Regions from separate parts of the Bacillus salitolerans genome, predicted to be linked through region 1. Evidence: predicted binding sites of a transcription regulator. Region 1 holds the regulator's gene; each other region holds the start of a gene.
What was found. The regulator CtsR, encoded in region 1, represses protease genes until heat stress. The targets are predictions, from matches to a motif close to ATGGTCAATAAAGGTCAAACA.

Region 1 (3,189 bases):
TGAGTTAAAGTAAGAGCTGGAAGATGCATCATAACCGATGCCCTTAAACCAGTACCTACATTGGTAGGACAACTCGTTAAATATCCACGTTTTTCGTCAAATGCATAATCAATCGAGTCTTCAATCCAATCATCTAGTTCATTGGCTACGTGTAAAGCTTCACTTAACTGAAAACCTGGATATAAACACTGAATTCTTATATGATCTTCTTCATTAATCATAATACTAACTTCCTCATTCTCTGATAACAAACAAGCTCCAAAGTTTGCTTCTTCAGCCAAGTGAGGACTAATGAGGTGTTTCTCTACCAATACTCGTTTTTCAATTGGTTGAAGTTCACTCATCTTTAATAATTCAAAATTTCCAACTGGGTCAAACGACTGACTTTCAAATCGGTGTTCAAACAATTGGATTATTTCTTTACACTCTTCATTATTAGCCACTGTTGGAAACTGATAAACAGAAATATTTCTGGCAAGACGGATTCTGCTACTAAGTACTATATCTGAATCAGGTCCCTCTTGACTCATCCAAGGGCTAATAGCTTGTTCAATAAAGCGCTCAAGCGACATGGGCTATTTCTCCCCCTCTCTATTAGCACTTAACGTATTTTCTAATTCTCTAATTTGATCCCTTACCCGAGCAGCAGATTCAAACTCTTCCTTAGTAATCAACTCATTTAATTCGCTTCTCAGTTGTTTAATTTGTTGCTTAACGTGAATACTTCCACCGATTCGTCTCGGGATTTTCCCTGCATGAGTTGTATTACCACTATGCAAGCGTCTTAAAACAGGATCTAATTGATCTTGAAATGCTCGGTAGCAATTGCCGCAGCCAAATCTGCCAGACTTCACAAATTGTTGAAATGTTAATTGACACCTATCACAATGTATGACTTCGTTTTTCGGAAATGTACTTGGCGCTTTATCCTTTAAGGATTGTTCCATGTTTAACAGCCCTGCGAGTAAGTGGTTAAAAGAAAATCCTGAACCACCTGAGAACATTGATAATTCACCATTCTCCTTGGCGCAATGATCACAGATGTGAATTTCTGTCTTTTCTCCGTTTAATATCTTTGTAAAATGGAGTGTCGCGGGCCTTTGCTGACATTCCTGACAAATCATTTTTATCACCTCTCCCAAATAGAATCTACTTAGTTATACTTTAACGTACTTAACATTGATTTTAATAAACGAGAACGTAGCTCATCCCTTTCTGGAAGGCTCATAAATAAAACAGATCGGTCCATGACACTTAACATTATCTTCGCTTCTCGTTTAGAAATAATCTCTTCTTCCACTAACCTAATAATTATATCTTCAGAATTTGACTGTGATATTTCGTTGTCTATCAGGGCAAGTATTTGGTCAATCAGATGTAATCGGTCATGAGATTTAACTTTGACAATCCGAATATAACCTCCACCACCTCGTTTACTTTCTACGATATATCCTCTTTCTAAAGTAAAACGGGTATTAATAACATAATTAATTTGAGAAGGAACACATTGAAATTTATCTGCTATCTCACTACGTTTAATCTCAATAGCATCCCGATTACTAACATTCAATACTTGCTTCAAGTATTGTTCTATTAGGTCGGATATATTTCTCACTCATCCTACCACCCTTCTGACTTTGACTATATTTGACTTTATAATCAATTATATAATGCCCTGAAAACTTTTTTCAACTATCAAGCACTTTTCAACCTACATCTATCCTAGCCAAAATTAGGAGGAAACATGATGAAAACATTATGAATTCGTAAAATTTTGTACCCCTTCTATTAGAAACAACTCCTCTAGTACTTCAGCCTGATAACGATACTTCATGGTAAAGATTAACTTTATGCCTGTCTTTTGCTCAGATAACGATACAATACTATTGATATTTCCCTCATACCTGTTAACTAGATGAATCACTTCTACTAATGATTTCTTTCCGTAAACCACAAGTTCAAACTTTTCATTCTTCCTTTTTTTCAGGAACAAACTTTCGAATTTATTAAGGGTGATAAGGATGATTAAAATGATGACAGTAGTTAAGATAGAAACAGAATATAGTCCTGCCCCGATGATTAGTCCTAACCCGGCTACGACCCAAATCGATGCCGCAGTTGTTAATCCTCTAACTGTCGAATCCTTAACTAGAATCGTCCCTGCTCCTAAAAATCCAATGCCACTTATCACATAGGAGGGAATTCTAGCTGGATCAAATCGAATATTTTCATTATGTATAAATGGCTCAAATCCATATAAAGAAAGAATCATCATTAAGCAGGAACCAACGCCTACTAGAAGATGAGTTCTAAACCCCGCTGGGTGCTGATTTACTTCCCGTTCTATTCCAATTAGCCCTGATAACAGGACTGCTAATAATAACCGCCCCATAATGATTGGAAGCTCCTGATCAATTAGTACCGACATTCCTTCTGTCCCCCCTGAAAAATCTGTATCTTATATCTTATTGTTGGGTGGGACAGAATATGACAATGGCGACTTTTGATTAGAAGGATGACACACAATCATTTGTAAATGTGATAAATAAGGGAGTTCCCGAGTCAATCAAAGAAGTTCGTAGATAGAAATAATTTACTTAATCCCACCGATGGAGTAAGCATACACGTACGAAATCAAACAAAACCAAATTAGTATTTAGTGCCCGTAAACACAAATAAAAAGCAAAAAGGGAGTTAGAATAAGTGTCTAACTCCCTTTTTGCTTTTTATGTACTGAGGTACGAAGGCAATGCTATTAGGTTATTGTAAGAGCATGTTGTGATACCTAGCTGACGCTAATAGACATATATTATAAACAATTTTGCATTGCCTAATTGGTGTGTTTATCTCTTTTAGCTTTTTCTTGGGTTTGTTTTCCGATTTTCTTTGTTTCATCGGCTTATATCTTATCTTGCCTCGTGTGGTAATTTTTCTCGCTTTGACATATACTTATTTCTTCTTCGATTTTACTTACCTCTGCCTCGCTTTACTTTCCTCGTTTTGTCTTTTACTTACCTCGTTTACCTTTTTACTTACCTCTTCTTCGATTTTACTTACCTCTAGCTTGCTTTACTTTCCTCGTTTTGTCTTTTACTTACCTCGTTTACCTTTTTACTTACCTCTTCTTCGATTTTACTTACCTCTGCCTCGCTTTACTTTCCTTGTTTTGTCTTTTACTTACCTCGTTTG
Region 2 (3,189 bases), on a different contig from region 1:
CAGATTAAAAATAAATGAAGAGTGAGGTTAAACCTCACTCTTCATCTTTGTATCGAAACCTGAATTAACCGTCTTTAAGCAAATAAAATGACCGCTCCGCCCACAATAAAGCAATAAATAGCGAAATAAAGTAGGTTACCACGAGCCATTATTCCCATAAACCATTTTAAAGAAAAATAGGATGCAATTAAAGAGCCACTAAATGCTAGTAAATAGGGCATCCAAAGGGTAGAGATTTGTGGGTCATTGATTATATCTGAAGCACTTAACAGCATGGTTCCAGCACTTACTGGAATAAAAAGAAGGAACGAAAACCGTAAAGCTGTTTCTTGTCTCATCCCTAGTCCCATTGCTGCAACAATGGTTGCCCCAGAACGTGAGATTCCGGGAATTAGTGCAATTGCTTGAGCAATACCAATAATAACGGAATCCTTTAATGTTAATTCAGCATCATTTTTCTTACCTCTTAAGTTACGAATTAAAAACAATGCGATTCCTGTAATAACAAGAGTATATCCTAGAACATTTATGCTTTTTAACTTTTCACTAATAAAATCCTCGAATAGTAAGCCAATGACAGCAGCAGGAATGGTTGCGATGAGCAAATAAATGATAAACATAAAATCGGACTTTGCTTCAGGCTTTCTGGTTGTAACGAAACGAAATCCGTTTTCCATCAGCCTAAGTAAATCAAAGCGATAAATTATCAGTACCGCTAAAAGAGAGGCAAAGTTAACTAATACCTCAAAGCTCATCCCCTCAATTTCTAAACCAAGAAAATATTGAGCCATAACGAGATGTCCACTTGATGATATTGGGATTGGTTCAGTAAACCCTTGAAAAACACCTAAAAATAAATACTTAATGAGTAAAATAAACTTATCTGCTAATTCCATTTACATCCTCCGGACAATTTTTTTTACATGTTTCATTAAACACTATTTTGTCGAGATTTTAAAGAAAAACATTCATGTAGAAACTTGTACGTTTCATTTTCATATTTATGAATTGTCCTGTTGATATATGTTTAACACCCAAAAAATGTAAGGTCCCGGCTTTCGAAATAAAACCGTAAAACGCGGGTAAAATATTGTTGCAACCCAATATATAAAAGGAGGGTGCACGATGGGACAAAATCGTCAATTTATGCCAGGTCAAAAAGCTCCAAATAACGGAACATACATTGAAATTGGTGAAACTGGAAGTAATGTTATGAATCCGAAGATGATTCGGTTAAAAGCGGGAGAACCGTTCCCAGAAACGTCTAATCATAATCGGAAATGGAGCTACACAAGGAAACCTTAAGTAAAAGTACATCAAGCCACCCCAGCAATGGGGGGCTTTTTCAAATAGTTGGTAAGTTTCACAATTTATATTATAATGAACCTAAAGGTCAAAATAGGTCAAAAAAGGGAGTGATGATATGGATCTTACTAATATCACAGATAGCCTTCGAGAATCTTTAGAAGAAGCTCAAAAATTAGCTATATCATTTTCACACCCAGAAATCGATGCTGCTCACTTATTGAAAGCACTTGCTCTGAAAGAGGGTGGACTGACTCAATTGATTCTTACACGGATGTCTATCCAAATAGAAGATTTTCACGAGGAATTATCTAAAGTCCTAACGAATAAACCGTCTGTTTCTTATTCAGACTCTGAAGCAGGTAAGGTTTACATATCAAATAATCTCAAACGCGTATTTAAAAAAGCAGTAGATATTCAAATGCAGTTTGAGGATGATTATCTTTCGGTTGAACACATCTTACTGGCACTTAGTCATCAGGAATTCGATAACGAGATGCGTAGTATATTTACGAAGTTAAACTTACATCAACATCAATTACAACTTGTGATTGATGATATTCGAGGTGATCAAAAGGTGACAAGTACAAATCCAGAGACAACATATGAAGCATTAAAAAAATATGGTCGTGATTTAGTAGCTGAAGTGAAAACTGGCAAGTTAGATCCTGTAATTGGTCGAGATCAAGAAATTCGCCGAGTGATTCGAATCCTATCCCGAAAGACAAAAAATAATCCGGTCTTAATTGGTGAGCCTGGTGTTGGAAAAACGGCAATAGTCGAGGGGCTTGCACAAAGAATCGTTAGAAAAGATGTACCGGAAGGGTTAAAAGATAAAACCATCTTCTCCTTAGATATGAGCTCCTTAATTGCAGGAGCAAAATTTAGAGGAGAATTTGAAGAAAGATTAAAGGCCGTTCTAAATGAAGTGAAAAAAAGTGAAGGGCGAATCCTCCTGTTTATCGACGAGCTTCACACAATTGTTGGTGCAGGAAAAACCGATGGAGCACTCGATGCAGGCAATATGCTAAAACCAATGCTCGCACGAGGAGAATTACACTGCATCGGAGCAACAACGCTAGATGAGTATAGAAAATATATTGAGAAGGATCCTGCCTTAGAACGCAGATTTCAACAAGTACAAGTTACAGAACCTACTGTTGAAGATACCATTTCGATATTGAGAGGCTTGAAAGAAAGATTTGAAATCCATCATGGTGTTAATATTCATGACAAGGCGATTGTCTCGGCAGCAACCCTTTCAAATCGTTATATAACGGAACGATTCTTACCAGATAAAGCCATTGATTTAATTGATGAGGCTTGTGCAACGATTCGAACAGAAATTGATTCCATGCCAAGTGAAATTGATGAAGTCCTGAGAAAAGTGATGCAACTCGAGATTGAAGAGGCTGCATTAAGCAATGAAACCGATGAAACAAGTGTAGAAAGAAGAGAACATATTCTAGAAGAACTTAAGGTACTTAAAGGAAAAGCTCAGAATATGAAAGATCAATGGCAAAAGGAAAAGGCTTCCATTCAAGAAGTTCAGCACGTAAGAGAGGCTCTTGATAAAGCAAGAAGAGAACTAGAGGATGCTGAAAATGACTATGATCTTAACCGTGCTGCAGAACTACGTCATGGGAGAATTCCGAGCTTAGAAAAAGAATTAAAACATCTTGAGGATAAATCTGCCGAGCAAAAAAAGAACCATCAGCTATTACGAGAACAGGTGACAGAGGAAGAAATTGCAGCGATAGTTTCAAAGTGGACCGGGATTCCTTTAACAAAGCTAGTTGAGACAGAAAGAGAAAAGCTATTAAATCTAGAAAGTATTTTAAAATCTAGGGTAATCGGACAGGAAGAAGCTGTTGCCTTTGTTTC
Region 3 (3,189 bases), on a different contig from region 1:
CCATCTGGCAACGAGTTCCCCTTCACGACCAGCATCTGTTGCAATAACGACCACAGATACATCATTACGGGAAAGCAGAGTTTTAACTATGTTAAATTGTTTCCCAGTTTGTTTGATCACTGTTAATTTCAATGATGGAGGTAAAATGGGAAGATCCTCTAATTTCCAGGATTTGTATTTATCTTCATATCGTTCTGGGTCTGCCAACGTAACAAGATGCCCTAGAGCCCATGTTACAATATATTGACTTCCTTCAAAATATCCATTCCCTTTTTTATGACATCCTAATACTCTAGCGAGATCTCTGCCGACTGAAGGTTTCTCAGCTAATACTAATTGTTTATTCATCGAAGCATTCCTTTCTATATACAATAAAACGATTTGTGGAATCAATAGAAAAACTAAGCTCTCTTCATCGTAGCTTAGTTTGATTTTACTTATTTTAGAATAGACGTTTCAACACTATTGTTCAAGTATAGACGATTAAAGTAATACAATTGGAATGGATAATTGCACATAGCTTTTCTTTCCTTAATACTTAACCTTTGATGATAGTGAGAACAAAATGATAGAAATAAGTAAACATACCATACTTGTTCCCCATATTACACCAGTAGCACCAAGTTTTAAAGAGATCTCCTCTGATGCCATAGGATGTATAGTGGTCATTCCATCTTCAACCATCAAAAAATCATATGATATCGTTTGAATTGCTGAATGAATGGCCGTACTTAATGTAAGAAAATGAAAGAGAGTAAATATAAAGGCAAAATGCAAAGTCAATCTACCTTTCCGGAACCTGTACCATAATACAACAGTGATGAGTACAGAGATCACCATTACTACCGAGAATCCACCTTTAAGTAGAGTTATTGTTTCTTGTTCCATTGGCATGTTTTATACCCCCTTCCTAAAATGCTAACCTTACAATTGAAGGGATAGAATCGCTTGCTCTCCAATTTGACCCATTTTCCTTATACCTTTATCAATAAATCCTACCCGCTCATAAAGTTGTCTAGCGGCATTGTTCCTCATATTGACGGCGAGAACAATTTCATTAATAGTTGGAAAGTGTTGTTTTACAAACTTATCTAATAATTGAAGTCCATCCTTTGCAAATCCTTTACCTTGCTCTGTTTCATTAATAGAAAAGGCAATTAACAATAATGCATTTGGATTATCGGTATACTCCACAACTCTAGCACCATTTTGAAGAACAAAAAAACCTACTGGGTTATTGTGGTTTAAAATCACAATTGGATTTCGACTATGATCTTCTTTTGCTAATTTAATCATTTCTAGTGGCATCCCTGTAAACTGCCTTTGTTCATCTGGGAGTGAAAAGGTTTCTAATGTTGATAAATAGATTGGATTATACATGTCAAGTATAATCATTCCTTTGTTGCTTTGTTTCATAACGGTCATACATATATCTCCCTATAAAAATTATAGATATTTCCAACATATAACATAATTCAGAAATTCGCCAGTAATAGTAACTGTATTTCTTTTAATAGAAATTTTACTCTTCAACAAATTCAAAGCAAACCACTTGAAAAGTCAAAAAAGGTCAAATATAATATAGACAAATATCATCAATGATAGCATAATCGTTTGGATGGATTTCCATCTATTATTTTTTATTTATAAGGTCAAAGTTAGTCAAAGTCAAAGAATCAAATTTAGGAGGGTTTAGCATGATGATGTGTCAAAAATGTCAACAGAACCAAGCAACTGTTCAAATGAATGTACAAGTTAATCAACAAAGAAAGCAATTACACTTATGCACTGAGTGCTATGCTTTTGTAAAACAACCTTTTAATGCACAGTTTAATAGTCATTCTTCAAATATTGATGATTTTTTTAAACAGTTCTTCTCTCCTAGCCCTGGCCAGGCTCATCAAGAAATGAATCAAAATCAACAACGAATTAAACAAAATGGTTTTTTAGATCAGCATGGTAAAAATTTAACGAACGAAGCAAAGCAAGGACGAATTGATTTAGTTATTGGCCGAGATAAAGAAGTTGAACGATTAATTGAAGTATTGAACCGTCGAACTAAAAATAACCCCGTTCTAATTGGAGAAGCTGGTGTTGGAAAAACTGCGATTGTTGAAGGTTTTGCGCTGAAAATTACAGAAGGAACAGTGCCTAAAAAACTTAGAAATAAACAAGTCTATACTCTTGATATAAATTCTCTTGTGGCTGGAACAAGTTATAGAGGACAATTTGAAGAAAATATGAAACAACTCGTTGAGGAGTTACAAAAGCGAGATGATATTATATTGTTTATTGACGAACTTCATATGGTTGTTGGTGCTGGGTCAACTTCAGAAGGATCAATGGATGCTGCTAATATTCTTAAGCCTGCTCTAGCACGTGGTGATATGCAGATTATCGGGGCTACAACATTAAAGGAGTATAGAATAATTGAAAAGGATCCAGCACTGGAACGACGTTTTCAACCGATTATTGTAAAAGAACCAACTGTCGATGAAGCATTTGAAATCTTAAAAGGAATCCGACCCATTTATGAGAGCTATCATGATGTTCAGTATTCAAATGATGTTTTAAAGGCTTGTGTAACCCTATCAAATCGATATATACAAGATCGCTACTTACCAGACAAAGCGATCGATTTATTAGATGAAGCGGGATCTCAGTTAAATCTGGATCAGGTAGAAACAGATAAAGGAAAAATTCAGCAGAGACTGGATGAAATTACGAAGCTAAAAACTGAAGCTTCTACAAAAGAGGACTATGAAACAGCCGCAAAGCTACGAGATGAAGAGAATCAATTAAGAGAAAGGCTAGAAACTACACCAACAGGTAATCAATCTATTGTGACAATCGAACATATTCAAGCCATAATTGAATCAAAAACAGGTATTCCCGTAAGGAAACTTCAGGAAAGTGAACAAGCAAAATTAAAGGATCTTCAAGCGCGTTTGATGGAAAAGATTATTGGACAAGAAATAGCGGTTGAGAAAGTAGCCAAAGCAATTCGCCGCGGACGTGCAGGACTAAAATCGAAAACTCGTCCGACTGCCTCCTTCCTCTTTGTTGGACCAACGGGAACAGGTAAAACCGAGTTAACCAAAACTCTTGCCGCTGAACTATTTGGCAGTAAGGATGCAATGATACGTTTAGACATGAGTGAATATATGGAGAAGCACTCTGTTTCAAAGC
Region 4 (3,189 bases), on a different contig from region 1:
CTACATATAGACCCTTATCACTGTAAAACTCTTCAATTTGATCGTTACGAATAGGTGACGTAGGTGTTGTGTCTGTTTGTGTAGTAGTTTCTGCAACTGGCAACATGTTCTGTTCTTTACTACGTTGATTCATTTCGTGTAATATTCGAACAACTTCACCAAATCCTATAAATAACATGCCGGAAATGAATGAGTAGAATCCGGTTATTAAAGCCAGACTTCCTCCGAAATTGTCAGTTAAGTCAAACGAAAATATTATACCTAGAACGATTGTAAGAAAACCAATAAATCGTAGAATAATTGCGATAGAATTGTCCTTCATGATCTCCCTCCTATACCTTTTTATATTCGATATTTGGAAAAAAAAACCTCCATTTTTTTTAAATATTGCATGGAAGTTGAATAAAGCATATGGAGACAAACCAAGTGGCGTAGAGGTTGCGTATATTCAGAAATTAAAAGCAACGATAATTGCGGATTACATGAATATCATCTATTATTACAAAGAACGAAAGGCAAGCACCCCGTTTAGCCTCAGGCAGAAAATAACCCTAAATGAGAAAAAGTGTGCTTTTCCGCTTTTACTCATTTAGGAACATTAGACCTCGAGTGACTGGGTGCTGGAGCTGGATTACAAGTCACTAGCCTATTCTCTTGCTGAAAACTTCTATACATAACATAAATATCAACGTTTGAATTCAATGGAAGCTTCATCTAATTAATGAAGATTTACAACGTTTAAATAATGCGGTTTCTATCGATCGGTTGGCTTGTTACTCCCCTTAATTTTGCATAAAGACCATGAGTTTTAGTCACTTATTTCACATCCCTCGGGCTGAGTAACTTTTCAAGTATTATGATAAGTATTTTCAATCTCAAACGTAAATTTCTTTTCTCATATAGGTTAGAAAAGGGCCTTGATTGGTTATGATGAATATGTAACTATAAAGTGGTACTTTACATAGCTGGGTTTATTACATGCACCACCTAGGTGGAGCTTTAATTATCCGTTAATACAGGATATAAAGGTATGTTCTGTATCCTAGATGAATAGTGATAAAGTAACACTTTTTATTAGATGGTTAATGGGTTTAGATAGGCTGTAAAAAGCCTATCGTTTGACCTTCATTGACCATAAGTTGTATGATATGTACATAATGAACATCTATTAAAGGGAGGAATTTCAATGCACTTAATTCCAACAGTTATTGAACAAACGAATCGCGGGGAAAGAGCTTACGACATATATTCTCGTCTATTAAAAGACAGAATTATCATGTTAGGTTCAGCAATTGATGATACAGTAGCGAACTCCATCGTTTCTCAGCTTTTATTTTTAGCAGCAGAAGATCCAGAAAAAGATATTTCACTATATATCAATTCACCTGGTGGTTCGATCACAGCAGGTATGGCGATTTACGATACAATGCAATTTATTAAGCCAAAGGTTTCAACTATTTGTATTGGTATGGCTGCTTCCATGGGAGCATTCCTCCTTGCAGCTGGTGAAAAAGGAAAACGTTTTGCTCTTCCGAACAGTGAAGTGATGATTCACCAACCACTTGGCGGTGCACAGGGGCAAGCGACTGAAATAGAAATTGCTGCAAAACGAATTCTATTCTTACGTGACAAGTTAAACAAGATTTTGTCAGAGCGTACTGGTCAACCGCTTGAAGTGATTGAGCGTGATACAGAGCGTGATAACTTTATGACGGCTGAAAAAGCATTAGAGTATGGATTAATTGATCAAGTCTTAACAAACGATCCATCTGCGAAGAAATAATAGCATAGTAAAAAGGATGTCCTACTAGATAGGACATCCTTTTTGCTTACTTATAATGAAACTATCTAATTAAACTTCTTGTTGCACAAATTTTGCTAGTGCTTCTAAAGCTTCAGCTTGGTCGCTTCCTTCCGCCGATAAAACAACCTCTGAACCACTACCTACTGCGAGGCTCATAAGTCCCATGATACTTTTTGCATTTACTTTCTTTCCATCTTTCTCTAAAAAAATATCAGCGGAAAAACGATTTGCTTCTTGTACAAACATTGCTGCTGGCCTTGCCTGCAATCCTGATTTTAATTTTACTTCTACCTTTTTCTCAACCATATGAATTCCTCCTCTTTTTTTACCCCTCATTATGTCGTAGTTCATGGCATCACAATCGTAGAATGGGTGGACCACTACCTATATAAACATGTAATGTCATAACTCTTTTTTAAGAGATTGGTTCTCCAGCTCGGAGTTTCTCTGCAATTTCATCAATTTTCCGAAGTCGATGGTTAATACCAGACTTACTAACAGTCCCTCCAGAAACCATTTCTCCAAGCTCCTTCAGCGTAACATCTTGGTAAGTGACCCTAAGCTGAGCAATTTCTCTGAGCTTATCGGGTAAGATTTCCAATCCAATGGTACGATCGATAAACTTTATGTTTTCCACTTGACGAATGGCTGCACCAATGGTCTTATTTAAGTTGGCTGTTTCACAGTTTACAAGACGATTCACAGAGTTTCTCATATCACGCACAATTCTTACATCTTCAAATCGAAGCAAGGCTTGATGCGCTCCTACAATATTTAGAAATTCTGTAATTTTTTCAGCTTCCTTCAAATATGTGATATATCCTTTTTTTCGTTCTAGTGTTTTACTATTTAGGTCAAATGAATTCATTAATTCACATAATGAATCATTATGCTCTTTATATAATGAAAAGACCTCTAAATGATAAGATGAGGTTTCCGGATTGTTAACAGATCCCCCCGCTAAGAAAGCACCTCGCAAATAAGAACGTTTACAGCATTTCTTCTTTACAAGTGTAGGTGAAATATCTCTAATAAATTCAAAGCCCTCCCGTAATATGTGAAGGTCTTCTAGTATCATACGTGCATTTTTAACGAGCCGAACAATATATACATTGTTCTTCTTAAGTCTCATTTTCTTACGTACAAGTAGCTCCACCGGTGCATCATAATTTTTTTTCAAAAGTGTATATATTCTTCTAGCAATCGCTGCATTTTCCGTCTGTACATCTAACGAAAGCTGTCTATTTGAAAATGAGATCGACCCATTCATACGGATTAAAGCTGATAATTCAGACTTACTGCAGCATTCCTTTATTTGAAGATTTGTCAATTCCTTCTTTGTTTCTGATGCGAATGACAACTCTTCACCCCCTTATCATAATGAA

Region 2: clpB (ATP-dependent chaperone ClpB) is a predicted target of CtsR. The motif match lies at 1,390-1,410, and genes of this name have one in related genera.
Region 3: ACFSCX_RS13140 (ATP-dependent Clp protease ATP-binding subunit) is a predicted target of CtsR. The motif match lies at 1,557-1,577, and genes of this name have one in related genera.
Region 4: clpP (ATP-dependent Clp endopeptidase proteolytic subunit ClpP) is a predicted target of CtsR. The motif match lies at 1,116-1,136, and genes of this name have one in related genera.

What each region holds. Positions count from the first base shown of each region.
Region 1 covers NZ_JBHUEM010000041.1:939-4,127, reverse strand. The annotation lists gene ACFSCX_RS17155 (protein arginine kinase) at 1-572, opposite strand, end outside; gene ACFSCX_RS17150 (UvrB/UvrC motif-containing protein) at 576-1,124, opposite strand; gene ACFSCX_RS17145 (CtsR family transcriptional regulator) at 1,154-1,615, opposite strand; gene ACFSCX_RS17140 (MgtC/SapB family protein) at 1,757-2,428, opposite strand.
Region 2 covers NZ_JBHUEM010000003.1:49,518-52,706, forward strand. The annotation lists gene ACFSCX_RS01795 (metal-sulfur cluster assembly factor) at 1-8, shown strand, start outside; gene ACFSCX_RS01800 (undecaprenyl-diphosphate phosphatase) at 75-896, opposite strand; gene ACFSCX_RS01805 (YjzC family protein) at 1,126-1,305, shown strand; gene clpB (ATP-dependent chaperone ClpB) at 1,424-3,189, shown strand, end outside.
Region 3 covers NZ_JBHUEM010000020.1:301,557-304,745, reverse strand. The annotation lists gene ACFSCX_RS13155 (DNA topoisomerase III) at 1-348, opposite strand, end outside; gene ACFSCX_RS13150 (hypothetical protein) at 532-894, opposite strand; gene ACFSCX_RS13145 (GNAT family N-acetyltransferase) at 925-1,425, opposite strand; gene ACFSCX_RS13140 (ATP-dependent Clp protease ATP-binding subunit) at 1,701-3,189, shown strand, end outside.
Region 4 covers NZ_JBHUEM010000054.1:236,127-239,315, reverse strand. The annotation lists gene ACFSCX_RS23190 (hypothetical protein) at 1-322, opposite strand, end outside; gene clpP (ATP-dependent Clp endopeptidase proteolytic subunit ClpP) at 1,187-1,783, shown strand; gene ACFSCX_RS23180 (HPr family phosphocarrier protein) at 1,853-2,110, opposite strand; gene whiA (DNA-binding protein WhiA) at 2,220-3,164, opposite strand.